One region of the Arthrobacter sp. BL-252-APC-1A genome, then DNA from elsewhere that is predicted to be linked to it. Evidence: predicted binding sites of a transcription regulator. Region 1 holds the regulator's gene; each other region holds the start of a gene.
What was found. Region 1 encodes HrcA, which represses chaperone genes, less so after heat shock. Its sites were predicted from a motif close to TTNGCACTCGNNNNNNNCGAGTGCNAA; they were not measured.

Region 2: the regulator HrcA is predicted to act here: its motif matches at 2,213-2,239, upstream of FYJ28_RS11550 (FmdB family zinc ribbon protein).
Region 3: the regulator HrcA is predicted to act here: its motif matches at 1,606-1,632, upstream of FYJ28_RS09125 (Hsp20/alpha crystallin family protein).
Region 4: the regulator HrcA is predicted to act here: its motif matches at 1,915-1,941, upstream of groES (co-chaperone GroES).

What each region holds. Positions count from the first base shown of each region.
Region 1 is NZ_VULS01000001.1:521,654-525,052, forward strand. It holds gene FYJ28_RS02425 (16S rRNA (uracil(1498)-N(3))-methyltransferase) at 1-493, opposite strand, end outside; gene dnaJ (molecular chaperone DnaJ) at 509-1,648, opposite strand; gene hrcA (heat-inducible transcriptional repressor HrcA) at 1,740-2,753, opposite strand; gene FYJ28_RS02440 (DUF3097 domain-containing protein) at 2,918-3,399, shown strand, end outside.
Region 2 is NZ_VULS01000007.1:40,411-43,809, reverse strand. It holds gene FYJ28_RS17710 (OsmC family protein) at 1-158, shown strand, start outside; gene FYJ28_RS11560 (hypothetical protein) at 155-616, shown strand; gene fmdA (formamidase) at 622-1,878, opposite strand; gene FYJ28_RS11550 (FmdB family zinc ribbon protein) at 1,911-2,201, opposite strand; gene FYJ28_RS11545 (SDR family NAD(P)-dependent oxidoreductase) at 2,467-2,979, shown strand; gene FYJ28_RS11540 (NAD(P)-dependent alcohol dehydrogenase) at 3,032-3,399, opposite strand, start outside.
Region 3 is NZ_VULS01000005.1:47,890-51,288, forward strand. It holds gene FYJ28_RS09120 (NAD(P)-dependent alcohol dehydrogenase) at 1-960, opposite strand, end outside; gene FYJ28_RS09125 (Hsp20/alpha crystallin family protein) at 1,063-1,512, opposite strand; gene FYJ28_RS09130 (hypothetical protein) at 1,702-2,310, shown strand; gene FYJ28_RS09135 (DUF2804 domain-containing protein) at 2,322-3,314, shown strand.
Region 4 is NZ_VULS01000002.1:349,615-353,013, reverse strand. It holds gene groL (chaperonin GroEL) at 1-1,408, opposite strand, end outside; gene groES (co-chaperone GroES) at 1,478-1,774, opposite strand; gene FYJ28_RS04440 (siderophore ABC transporter substrate-binding protein) at 2,163-3,116, shown strand; gene FYJ28_RS04435 (ABC transporter permease) at 3,201-3,399, shown strand, end outside.

The DNA of each region.
Region 1 (3,399 bases):
GGGCGGCCAGGGACTTGCTGTCCGCGGTGTCCAGCACCCGGGGAATCCGGGACCTGCGGGACTGCTTGGCCGCCGAGGTGACTACGGCACGCCATTTTGCCTGGCCTTTGGCAGCCTTTTCCGCCCGCCAGCGGACGATACTGCGTTCAGACTGCCACGGAAGGACTGCATCCACTCCGAGTTCGGTTGCGGCTTCGATGGCCTGTTCATCCCGGTCGCCCTTGGCCAGAGCCTGCACGAGCGTGAACTCATACTGCGGCTCGGGTTCTGACTCCGCTTCATGGACATCGATTTCCAGCAGGGCAGGATCTGCCGACCGTACTGTCCCCCGCAGCCTCCGCCCGGCGCCGTCGACTATGTCAACGTCCTCACCCGGGGAGAGTCTCTTGACTGCAACCGCATGCCGCGCCTCCGGACCAGTCAGCGCAAAGACGCTTCCCGGTCCGGACGCTGCCACAAGTTCGGGATCGCCGAAGAAGATCGGATTGGTCATGTGAGGCGCCGATGCCTAGTGGTTGCCCAGGCGGTCGCGCAGCTTCGCGAAGACTCCGGCGCTGTTGCCTCCGGACACCCGGCCCTCGGCAAACTGTTCCCCGCGGAGTTCGGCAAGGCGCCGCAGCAGCTCTTCCTGCGCTGAATCCAGCTTTTGCGGGGTTTCGACCTGGACGTGCACCAGGAGATCGCCGCGGCCGTAGCCCCGAAGGTGCGTCACGCCGAGCCCCTTGAGGGTAGTGACTTCACCGGACTGGGTCCCGGCCTTGATATTGATCTCGCGTTCGCCGTCGAAGGTTTCCATAGTGATGACCGTGCCCAGGGCAGCGGCTGTCATGGGCACCGTCAGGGTGGCGTGGAGGTCATCGCCGTCGCGCATGAATACCGGATCAGCGTTGACACGGATCTCAACGTACAGATCACCCTGGGGTCCGCCGGCGGTGCCGGCTTCACCCTGGCCGCTGAGCTGGATGCGGGTTCCGGTGGCGACACCGGCGGGAACCTTGATGGTCAGGGTGCGGCGGCTGCGGACGCGTCCTTCACCCGCACACTCATGGCAGGGGTCCGGAATGACCGTGCCGAAGCCCTGGCAGGAACCGCAGGGTGCGGTGGTCATGACCTGGCCCAGGATCGAGCGCACGGCACGCTGAACCTGTCCGCTGCCGTGGCAGATGTCGCAGGTGCGCGGCGAGGTTCCGGGCTGGCAGCAGGAGCCTTCGCAGGTGGGGCAGAGCACGGCAGTCTCGACGTCGATCTTCTTGTTGGTGCCGAAGACGGCATCCTTCAGGTCGATGCGTACGTTGATCAGGGCGTCCTGGCCCCGCCGGGTACGCGAGGCCGGTCCGCGCCCGCCGCCGGGCGCTCCTCCGCCGAAGAAGGTGTCGAAGATGTCCTGGAACCCGAATCCCTGGCCGCTGAAGCCGCCTCCGAAACCGTTGTCCGTGCCGTTTTCCTGGCCGGTGGTGTCGTAGACGCGCCGCTTCTGCGGGTCCGAGAGAACCTCGTAGGCGTGGGTAACAGCCTTGAATTCGTCCGCGGCGCCGGGAGCGGTATTCACATCCGGGTGCAGCTTGCGGGCAAGCTTGCGGTAGGCCTTCTTGATTTCTTCGCCGGTGGCATCCCGGCTCACGCCGAGTACCTGGTAGTGATCACTCACTCGTGCACATCGCTTCCTGTGTTGCGTGCCCCGCCTGGCGGGTTCTCTAGTCATGCAGGCAGCGCCCGGAGGGGCTGCCGGTCTCTGGGGGTCAGGTGTTCAGGACCCGGGAAAGGTAGCGGGCAACGGCTCGAACCGCCGCCATGGTGTTGGGATAGTCCATCCGGGTGGGACCGAGGATTCCTACCATAGCGGAAGCGTCCGGCCCGTACCCAGTAGCTACAACGGATGCCTCGGACAGGGAGCCATAGGGATTCTCTGAGCCAATCCGCACCGAAACGCCCCTGGCATCCTGTTCCATCTCGGACAGCAGACGAAGCATAACCACCTGCTCCTCCAGTGCTTCCAGGATGGGCCCGATTGTCAGCGGGAAGTCACCGGTGGCCCGGGCCAGGTTGGCTGTGCCGGCCATGACCATCCGGTCTTCCCTGTTGATTCCGGCAAGCTGTTCCAGGCTTTGCCCAAGCGCCTGGGCAACTCCGCGCAGCTGCACCGGAACGGTGGCCACTGCATCCGTGAGGTGGGAGGTGATCCTGGTGAGGGTGGTTCCCGCCAGTGCCTGCAGGAAATGCTGACGAAGTTCGTGCAGCGCCTGTTCCGTCACCGGCCCCGGCACGGTGATCACCCGCTGCTCTACCCGTCCGGTTGTAGAGATCAGGACCACGAGCACCTGGGCAGGCGCCAGCAGCACAAATTCAATGTGCCGTACCTTGGCGTTCCCCAGGTGCGGATACTGCACGACTGCCACCTGGTTGGTCAGCTGCGAGAGCAGGCGCACCGTCCGGTCAAGGATGTCGTCAATGTCCTCTGCGCCTTCGAGCAGGGTTTGGATGGCCCGCCGCTCGGCAGCCGACAGCGGCTTCAGGTCCGAGAGCTGGTCGACGAACAGCCGGTAGCCCTTATCGGTGGGGATTCGCCCGGCGGATGTGTGCGGAGCAACGATCAGGCCCTCTTCTTCGAGGACAGCCATGTCATTGCGGATTGTGGCAGAGGAGACACCAAGGTGGTGCCGTTCCACCAGGGCCTTGGAACCCACGGGTTCCCGGGAATGCACGTAGTCTTCAACAATGGCCCGGAGCACCTCGAGCCGGCGTGGTTCGCTCATGGTTTTCCCTCCCTCGCTGACTGACTCCCGTTCCGAGTTGCTGGCTTAGCACTCGGCATACCTAAGTGCTAAGTCTAATACCTTCCGCTGCCGTTGTTAGCATTGAATCTTCCGTGCCTGCACCCAGCGCAGGTGCTCCTCCCCGTCTCCAGGAACGAGGTTTTATGCCCAGCTACCAGTGGGGGCCGCAGGACATTTCCGCTCCGGCCCGAAAGGCACTGCGGCAGGTCGGCGCCGAGAAGGGCCTGGTTCTCGAGGAGGTCCAAACCGGGTGGGTAGGTGCGGTCATCCGTACGGAGAAGTCCGGCGGAATGCATGTGGTTGTTCTCGAGGACGCCCGCGGACGCACCCGCTCCTTTGAACTCGGCTTCGGTTTCCTCCTCGAAGGGGAACCCGTGGAAGTTGTTCCCCCGCTCAAGGCCGCCGCTCCTGCCGCACGGCGTACCGCTTCGGGATCGGTCGCCGTCGAAGATGTACGTGCCCGCACGGCCAGGGCATCCAGGATCTGGGTGGAAGGCAAGCACGACGCCGAACTGGTGGAGAAGGTCTGGGGAGATGACCTTCGGATCGAAGGCATCGTCGTCGAGCCCCTCCACGGCGTGGACGATCTTGCTTCGGTGGTGCGGGACTTCTCCCCCGGACCCGG
Region 2 (3,399 bases), on a different contig from region 1:
GGGTCACGGAAATAGTCCTGTCACCGACCATCCACGTCACGTCAGGAACAGATGCCTCGCAAGTCAAAGCCGTCCTTGAATCCGCGCACCTTGGCTGTTACATAGCCAACACACTCAATTGTCCGGTGCGGTTGGAGCCAACGGTGGTCGAACCATGAAAGGGCCCCGCGACATTGCGGTCATTCTGCCGAACCGGCCCGGAGCGCTGTCCGAATTCGGCCAGGTGCTCGGACACGCGGGTGTGAGCCTTGAGGGTGGTGGTGTTTTCACCCACCACGACGAAGGAATAGCTCATTTTCTGGTCAACGACGCCGCTGCGGCCCTCGAAGCACTAACGTCGGCCGGCATCGGACCGGTGACCGTTAGCCCCGTGGTAACCGTGAAGCTGGACCAGGGAACACCGGGAGAGCTCGGAGCCTTGGCGAAGCGGCTCGGAGATGGCATGGTCAACATCCTCATTCAATACAGCGACCACGCCAACCGGCTCGTCCTGGTACCGGAGCCCGGCCACTACGGCACTGTGCACCGACTTGCCCGGGAATGGATGTCGGAACAGCCCAATGAAGCGGACAGCCCGCCCAGGGTCAGCCCTGGGGCGGGCCTCTCACCGAATTAGTCCGCTCAGCGGCTGGAAGCCCTGGGAGCTCCGATGCCTGGATCGATCTGGAACGGCCCCGTTGCCGACGGCCGTACATCGAAGTCGAAGATCGACGTTGGAATGTAAACCGTTGAGCAGGAATTCGGAATATCCACCACCCCGGAGAGCCTGCCCTCAATTGGCGCGGCGCCGAGGAGCAGGTAGGCCTGCTCCGGGCTGTACCCGAACTTGGTCAGGTAGTCGATGGCGTGCAGGCATGCCCGCTGGTAGGAGAGGTGGGAGTCAAGGTAGCGCTGTTCGCCGTCGAGCGTCACTGACGTTCCGGAGAAGGCGATCCACTCGCTGAACTGCGGGTCCACGTTTCCTGGCATGAAGATGGCGTTCTCATGCACGCCGTACGTATCCATTCCGCCCTTGATGATGTCCACCCGAAGGTCGATGAAACCGCCCATCTCGATGGCACCGCAGAACGTGATTTCGCCGTCGCCCTGGGAAAAGTGCAGGTCACCTACGGAAAGGTTCGCGCCGTCCACGAAGACCGGGTAGAAGATCCGTGAGCCCTTTGACAGGTTCTTGATGTCCTGGTTGCCGCCGTTCTCCCGGGGTGGCGCAGTGCGGGCCGCTTCTCCGCCCACGCGCGCCCACTCTTCGCGCGGGAGTCCGCCGAGCACTGCATGTTCGGCTTCCGGTGGAAGCGCCAGCGGCGGCACCCGGTGCGGATCGGTGGCGATGAGGTCACCTTCACGCTTGTTCCATTTCGCCAGCAATGCCGCCGACGGCGCGGTGCCCATTAAGCCGGGATGAATGAGACCGGTGAAGGAAACGCCCGGGACGTGGCGCGACGTCGCTGTCTGGCCGTTGATGTCCCAGATTGCTTTGTAGGCGTCCGGGAACTGGTCCGTGAGGAAGCCGCCGCCGTTCTCCTTCGCGAAGATCCCGGTGTACCCCCACCCCTGTCCCGCCAGCGGACCGGAGTCTTCCTGCGGAATCGGCCCCACGTCCAGGATGTCCACCACCAGCAGGTCTCCGGGCTTCGCCCCATCAACGGCGAAGGGGCCACTGAGTTTGTGCACTGTCAGGAGCGGGGCGTAGAGGATGTCTTCGGCGGAATCGTCGTTGACAATGGCACCGTCGAACCATTCACGGCAGTCAACGCGAAAGGATTCTCCGGGTTTTACGGTTGCTACCGGAGGAATTTCGGGATGCCATCGATTGTGGCCAAGCTTTTCCTGGTCTTCGAATTTCCTGGCTGAATCGAGTGGAAACAGGTTTTTTGGCACCATTCCTCCTTGGGGAAACTGGATCACGCTTTTTAGTCGGGGCGGGGAAGTTTCTGGTGGAGCGGATTCCGGGTGATTCCCGTGCCGGCGGACCTGCGCCCCGTACCGGGCGAGGATACGACGGCAGGTTCGGACGCAGTGCGCGCCGTACTTTCGATGAGCCTGTAGGCGCTGGAGGAGGACCGGGACAGGTTGGGCGCCGTGAACCGCCGCCGCGCCGGAGCCCCGCATCCGGGGCAGGGCACTGCCTCCCGGACCTGACCCATGGGCGCCTGGATTTCGAAGTCAGCGCAGTCCTTGCACCGGTAGGCGTAAAGCGGCATTAGTCACCTTTCCGGGACTCGGTTTCCTGACCTGCAAACCCACAATCTGGGATATTCGACAGACCAGAAAAGGTGTACCAAACGGCACCAAAGGTGGCATCCAGAACCGTTGGGCCGCGATTGTTCAATACCCTAATGAAAGTTCTCGATAAAGGTCAATGGTTTTTTCCCTGCACGGCCAACTTGCGGGGAACTGCCTTGACACCCGCACGCCTCCAGCGCAGACTCGGGCCGTCCGGCCAGGATGGAAATCGAAGGGACGCCCATGAGCACCTACCCGGCACCCGCAGCGGCCGGTCCGCACCGCCTTGCCGGAAGGACCGCCGTCATCACTGCCGCCAGCCGCGGCATTGGACTGGCAACCGCGCACCGTTTCGTAGCTGAGGGGGCGCGGGTACTGATCACGGGCCGGGATCAGGCGGCGCTGCAGGAGGCCGCCGCGGGTTTTCCGGAGGGCACGGTTGTTGCCGTGTCCGGCAACGCCGCGGACCCTCTGCACCAGCGTTCGGTGCTTGACGCGGCAGCTGAGACGTTCGGTGCGCTGGACGTCCTGGTGAACTGCGCAGGCACCAACCCCGTTTATGGTCCGCTGCTGGACCTGGATCGGGATGCCGCACGCAAGATCCTCGAGACGAATGTGCTCACCGCCCTTGCCTGGGTGCAGGCTGCCTGCAGGCATCCCGGTGCGGGTTTCCTCCGGGGCGGGGCATCAGTGATCAACATGTCTTCCGTCAGCGCACGCACCGCGACGCCGCGTGGGTCACCGGGCAGGTGCTGACGCTCGACGGCGGGCTGCTGGCCGGTGGGTAGCCGAACCCGTTCGGCTCCGGCTAGGGGACGACGACGGCCCGGCCCAGCAGCTGGTTGTTCTTCAGCTTCTCGTAGGCAGCCGGTGCGTCATCGAGTGAAAAGACTTCGGTGTGCACGTTGATGTGCCCGCCCCGGGCAAGGTCGAAGACCTCGAACAGCTCGGTGCGCGATCCCCAGTAGGGCGAGCGCACTGACACATCCCACGCCGCACCCGACACCAGCCCCATCTTCAGGGTGCCTGCTCCGGCACCAAGCAGCACATGGTCGCCCTGGTGGCGAACCATTGCCTGGCCCAGGTCAAGGGTGGCCTGGTTGGCTACGAAGTCGAAGACGGCGTCGACGCCCAGGCCGTTGGTGAGGTCGCTGATCATGGTCGCGGCGCCGGCCT
Region 3 (3,399 bases), on a different contig from region 1:
CTGCGGGGTGGAGTCACCTTCGGTAATACCGATGACCTGGCGGCCGTTCAGCATGAAGTTCACGTCCAGTTCCACGGTGGAGCCGGGGGCGGGGGCACCGATGAGCCCCAGTTTGCCCAGCGGCGCCAATGCGTCCGCCGCGGTTGCGGCAACCCGGGTGCTGCCGGTGGTTTCCAGGGCATGGGTCACGCCGGCGCCGTCCGTCATTTCAAACAGGGCCTGCAGAGCATCGGTACTGCCGGAATTGACGACGTCGGTGGCTCCCAGTTCACGGGCCAGCTCCAGTCTCGAATCCACCAGGTCCATGACCACAATGCGGGTGGATCCGCTTAGCGCCGCCGCCATGACCGCGGAAAGCCCGACAGGACCTGCCCCGAACACGGCGAGAATGGAGCCCGGTTCGGGCCGGAGAACGTTCATGACCGCGCCGGCGCCGGTCTGGATGCCGCAGCCAAGCGGGGCGAGGAGCGAAAGATCGGCGTCGGGATCCACCTTGGTGACGCCGCGCTCATCCGCCAGCACCAGGTCGGAGAAGGAGGACTGCGCGAAGAAGTGCCCATGGACACCCTTCCCGTCCTTGCTGATGGTGGCGCTGCCGTCCATCCGCTGCCCGCCCACCAGGTTCAGTTCCAGGAAGTACGTGCAGTAGGCAGGGTGGCCGCTGCGGCAGTTCCGGCACACTCCGCAGCTGGTGAAGCTGAGCAGTACATGGTCACCCGGAACCACTGAGGTCACAGCGGAACCCACTTCTTCCACCACACCGGCGCCCTCGTGTCCCAGGACTCCGGGCAGCGGGAAGGGGATGTGGCCGGCCTGGACGCCCAGGTCCGTGCCGCAGACACCGGCGGCCTGCACCCGGACCAGGACCTCGTCCGGACGGGGGTCGTCCAGGACCACGTCGGTGATTTCGAAAGGTTCATTGATGCCGCGCAGGATCGCGGCGCGCGCCTGGGTAGTCATAGCGCCCACGCTACGCGGATGGGCGCCCGCGCGTCAGGGTCCGGACGCGGATCGGGGCGGCAGGCGGAAACTCCGCCGGCCGCCCCCTCAGCAATAGTGCCCTTATGCGCTGACTGCCTCAGTTTCCTGGTGGTCTTCTGCGGCACCAAGCGAAGCGCTGGAACCGGACTGCACCTCGATGCGGCGCGGCCGGGCCTTCTCGCTGACCGGGATAATCACGTTCAGCACGCCGTTTTCATAGTGTGCGGTGATGCCGTCGGTATCGATGCCCTGGCCCAGGCTGAGCTGGCGCAGGAAGGACCCGCCTTCGCGTTCACGGGTGAGCCACTGAACGCCGTCCGTGCCCCGCAGCGTTCGCTCGGCGCGGATGGTCAGCAGCTGGCCGTCGACGTCGATGTCCACGGACCCCGGGTCAATGCCGGGAAGGTCAACGCTCAGGACATACCGGTCATCCTGCCGGTACAGGTCCATGGGCATGCCGCGCAGGGACTCGCTGCGGACTGCCTGGGCAAAACGGTCGAGTTCGCGGAACGGATCAAAGCGTGTTTCCATCACAAATCAACTCCTTCACTCCGCTGCAAGCAGCGGGCTGATCTGCCATTTGAATCAAAGTTGAGTTGGTATAGCTCAACTTTGGGCAGTAGATTAGCACTTGCAACCCGAGAGTGCTAACCCGAGGTTGCAGCGGAGATTTCCGCACCGCCGTCTTTCATTCGAACCATGTCTGGAAGGTAGGGAGCAGTGTCCCAACACCCTGGAACAGCCCACCGCGCCGAACGCGTTGAGAAACTCTTCACGCTTCCCAGCCGGATGTCCGGCTCGGCGCCCTCCCCCATACTCGATGCGGCCGCCTGGATCAGCGGACTGTGGGTAGTCGCCGCCGTGCTGGGCGTCGGCATTTTCTCCGGAGGAACAACTTCCCTGGTGCTGGCCCTCGTGCTGCTCTACGGCACCGGCGCCGCGCTGTCGGTACTGGGCTGGCTGACCTGGCGCGGCCTGCGCGTGCGCGCCGCCCGCCGTCTTGCCGCGGAACCCGGCGCATCCGCAGCCCGTGATTTCCTGGCTGCAACCGCTGCCGCCCAGGCCGAGTTCCGTGCAGCCGTTTTCCCCGAGGGCGCCACCGGAACACCCGAGGTCCGGCGCGCCCTGGCCTCCTCCCGAGCCGCCGCTGAGGGTGCACCCAGCAGCGTCCTGCCGGCCAGGCCCACAACGGGCAGCGCGGTGCGGACCGTCCCGCGTTCCGGCAAATCTCCTATCCGCAAGAACGCCGTCTGCAAGTCTGCCGCCCGCCGCCGCGGCGCAAAACCGCCCGCACAGCCGGTGCAGGATGATTTCGCCCCCGCCGCCTAGACTGAGGCGCCATGGAAGAAATCAAGGAACCTGTCCAGCTGTCCCTGGGAGACGGGAAGCTGAACCCGGCTGCGGCGGGCTTTTCCCGCGCCCCGCTGCACGCATTCGCGGATCTTCTCCAGGGGCTTCGGCATGGCTGGCGGACCAAACGGTGGGAATACTGGGGCGTACTGACCCCGGACCTGGTGCTTGGCATGACCATTGCCCACCTGGACTATGCCGCCACCCTGCAGCTGTACGTGTACGAACGCGCAACCGGCAAGGTAATCAGCCTGGCGCCGCTGGCCCTCCCGCCCGGCTCCAGTGCCGTCCTTCCGGACACGCTCCCGCCGCTCACCGCCGTCGGCACCACCGGCGGGCTGCATCTTCGTTTCCATGACGACGACGGCGGAACGCACCTGCGCGCTGAGTCGCCGCGTGTCGGCGTCGAGCTTTATGCACCAGCAGAAGGCGACGTCCTCGGCGTCGTGGTTCCGTGGTCGGATGCCCGTTACCAGTACACCCTCAAGGACGTCGCGCGGCGGGTCAGCGGCACCATCACGGTCGACGGGCGGGAGTATCCCGTGGGGGATGGCGCGTTTGCCGTCCTGGACCGCGGACGCGGACGCTGGCCCTATTCCCGGCGCTGGAACTGGGCGGCCGGCTACGGGACAACTGAAGGTACCCGGCTTGGACTGCAGCTTGGCGGCATGTGGACGGCCGGAACACCGGCAACGGAGAACGCGCTGATCGTGGACGGGGTACTCCACCATTACGACGGCGAGCTCGAGTTCAGCTACGACCTTACGGACCCGCAGGCGCCCTGGCATGTCCGCGGGGACTGGCTCGAGGCGACCCTCACCCCCTTCCACCGGCGGCTGGCTGCCACCAACGCCGTCCTCGTCGCGTCGAAGACCTGGCAGGCTTTTGGTGCGTGGTCCGGCTGGGCCGCGGCTCCGGACGGTACGCGCTACGATCTGGAAGGCGTGCACGGCTGGATCGAAGAAGCCCGGAACCGCTGGTAGTTGGGGTTTGGCTGCCCCCGGCGTTGGCTTGCTGTCCGCGGCGCAGATTCCCACTCATCGTGACAGATGTGAACCAACGGGACCT
Region 4 (3,399 bases), on a different contig from region 1:
CAACCTTGGACACAACAACCATGCCCTCCGCGCCGGCGTTCTCGGCGATCCAGCGCAGCGGCTGGGCCAGCGCACGGCGGACCAGGCCAACGGCAGTGGCGGCGTCGCCGTCGAGCTTTGCCACCTCGGAATCCGTATCCAGTGCACGTGCGGCGTGAACCAGTGCGGAGCCGCCGCCGGCAACGATGCCTTCTTCGAGGGCAGCGCGGGTCGAGGACACAGCGTCCTCGATGCGGTGCTTCTTTTCCTTCAGCTCAACCTCGGTGGCAGCGCCAACCTTGATCACACCGATGCCGCCGGACAGCTTGGCCAGGCGTTCCTGGAGCTTCTCGCGGTCCCAGTCGGAATCCGTGCGCTCGATCTCGGCGCGGATCTGGGCAACGCGGTCAGCGACGTCGGCTTCGGAGCCGGCGCCGTCAACGATCGTGGTGTTGTCCTTGGTGACGGTGATGCGGCGGGCCGAACCCAGCACCTCCAGGCCAACCTGGTCGAGCTTCAGGCCGAGGTCCGGGGACACAACCTGGGCGCCGGTGAGGGTGGCGATGTCCTGCATCATGGCCTTGCGGCGGTCGCCGAAGCCCGGTGCCTTCACGGCAACAACGTTCAGCGTGCCGCGGATCTTGTTGACCACGAGGGTGGAAAGCGCTTCACCGTCCACGTCTTCGGCAATGATGAACAGCGGCTTGGAGGCCTGCAGTGCCTTTTCCAGCAGCGGCAGGAACTCTGCAACCGAGGAAATCTTGCCGGAGTTGATCAGGATCAGTGCGTCTTCAAGGACGGCTTCCTGGCGCTCGGCGTCGGTGACGAAGTACGGCGAGAGGTAGCCCTTGTCGAACTGCATACCTTCGGTGATGACCAGTTCGGTAGACGTCGAGGAGGATTCCTCGATGGTGATGACGCCGTCCTTGCCAACCTTGTCGAAGGCTTCGGCCAGGAGCTGGCCTACCTCTTCGTTCTGTGCCGAAATAGCGGCAACGTGGGCAACCTGGTTGCCTTCGACTTCCTTGGCGTTCTCCAGCAGGCGGGCGGCCACAGCTTCAACTGCGGTCTCAATGCCGTGCTTGAGGGCACCGGGAGCGGCACCTGCGGCTACGTTGCGCAGGCCTTCCTTCACCAGGGCCTGGGCCAGCACCGTTGCGGTGGTGGTTCCGTCACCGGCGACGTCGTTGGTCTTGGTGGCAACTTCCTTGGCCAGCTGTGCGCCCAGGTTCTCGTACGGATCGTCGAGCTCGACCTCGCGGGCGATCGTCACACCGTCGTTGGTGATGGTGGGGGCGCCCCAGGTCTTGGCGAGCACCACGTTGCGGCCGCGCGGGCCGAGGGTGACCTTGACGGTGTTGGCGAGCTTGTCGACACCGGCTTCCAGTGAACGACGGGCGGAGTCGTTGAACTCCAACTGCTTTGCCATGTGTGTGTCCTTTCAGAACTACATCTACAAAGAAGACCCCGGCCGAATCTGGCCGGGGTCTTCGAAGACTTACTTGACGACGATGGCCAGCACGTCGCGTGCGGAGAGCACCAGGTATTCCTGGCCGCCCTGCTTGACCTCGGTTCCGCCGTACTTGGAGTAGATGACGACGTCGCCTTCGGCAACATCGATCGGCACACGGTTGCCGTTGTCGTCAACGCGGCCGGGGCCGACTGCTACGACTTCACCTTCCTGGGGCTTTTCCTTAGCGGTGTCCGGGATGACCAGGCCGGAGGCCGTGGTCTGCTCAGCTTCGAGCGGGCGAACAACGATGCGATCCTCAAGGGGCTTAATAGAGACCGACACTCGGGCTCTCCTTTGCTTAGTTACTAACGGGTTTGTGGACCGTCGGTAGGCGCTTGCCGTCGTCGCGGGTGCCGGTGGGCGCTTCCCTCAGGAATTAGCACCCTCACTAGGGGAGTGCTAGCTCCGACTTTATGCAACGGTTAGCACTCGGTCAAGGTGAGTGCCAACAAAGATTCAAACGGGCACTGCAGGGGTACCTGGTTGGTGCGCCGAGGCATTTCTACGTTCCGTTACACGGACGGCCGCTTCACCTGTCCCAAAGTTGCTTAGCCTTGCCTAACAAGATAACTTTCAAGGGCGCGCAAAAATTAGCAAACAATTTTGTACCCTAATGCCGATCCCCCTGGCAGCCGGGCCACAATCCAAGAGAAATACTGGAGCACCCTTCGTGAAGACGACAATGAAGTCCCGGCTGCTGGCCGGAACCGCCCTCGTTTCCCTGCTTGCCGTCAGCGCGTGCGGCCAGGAAACAGATGCCGCCGCCGAACCCGCTGCCACCGAAGCGGGCACGATCACTGTGGAGCACACGCAGGGCACCACCGAAGTCCCCGTGAACCCGGAGGTTGTCTACACCTTCGATTTGGGCGCCCTGGACACCCTGGATGCCCTGGGCATCGAGGTGGACGGCGTTCCGTCCGCAAACTTCCCGGAAAGCCTCTCCAAGTACGGCTCGGATGACTACGCCAAGATCGGCAGCATGAAGGAACCGGACTTCGAGGCAATCAGCGCCGGTGCCCCGGACCTGATCATCATGTCCGGCCGCACCGCCGACTCCTACGAGGAGTTCTCCAAGATCGCCCCCACGATCAACCTCAGCACCGATGCTGCGGATCCGTGGAACTCCTTCATCGAGAACACCGAGATCATTGGTGAAATCTTCGGCAAGGAAGCTGAAGTCGAAGACAAGCTGGCCGCACTGGAATCCAAGGTCGAAGACACCAAGGCAACCGCAGCCGACGCCGGCAACGGCCTGATCATCATGACCAGCGGCGGCGAGATGACCGCTTACGGCGCAGGTTCACGCTTCGGCCTGATCCACGACGTGCTTGGCGTGGCCACCGCCGCTGACATCAAGTCCGAGGCCCAGCACGGCGAGTCTGTTTCCTTCGAGTACGTTGCCGAGATCAACCCGGACCACCTGTTCGTTATTGACCGCGACGTCGCAGTGGGCAACGCGGGCGAAGTTGCCTCTGCCGTGCTGGACAACGAACTGGTCAAGGGCACCAAGGCTGCAGCCAATGACAACATCACCATGCTCGATTCCTCCAGCTGGTACCTCGTGGGTTACGGCCTGAACAACGTTGACGCCATGGTCAGCGCTGTCCAGGACGGCATCTCCTAACCACCCCGTCCCCTTACCTGCTAGATCCTCACCGGCCGGGCGCGCACACTCCGCCGCCCGGCCGGTGAGGGAGACGGAAGTCCCATGACGACTCAGCTCACCCCCACAGCCCCGGCCGCCGCCGGGGCCGTTGCCGCATCCGGACGACGGCGACGGTCCCCCGGCCCTGCAGCCATGCTGGTCCTGGGCGGCGCCGCCGTCCTCCTGCTCGCCATCGTGAGCATGTTCGTGGGGGTCAGCGACGTCTCCCTGTCCTCGCTGCTGGCCGGCGACGAACATGCCT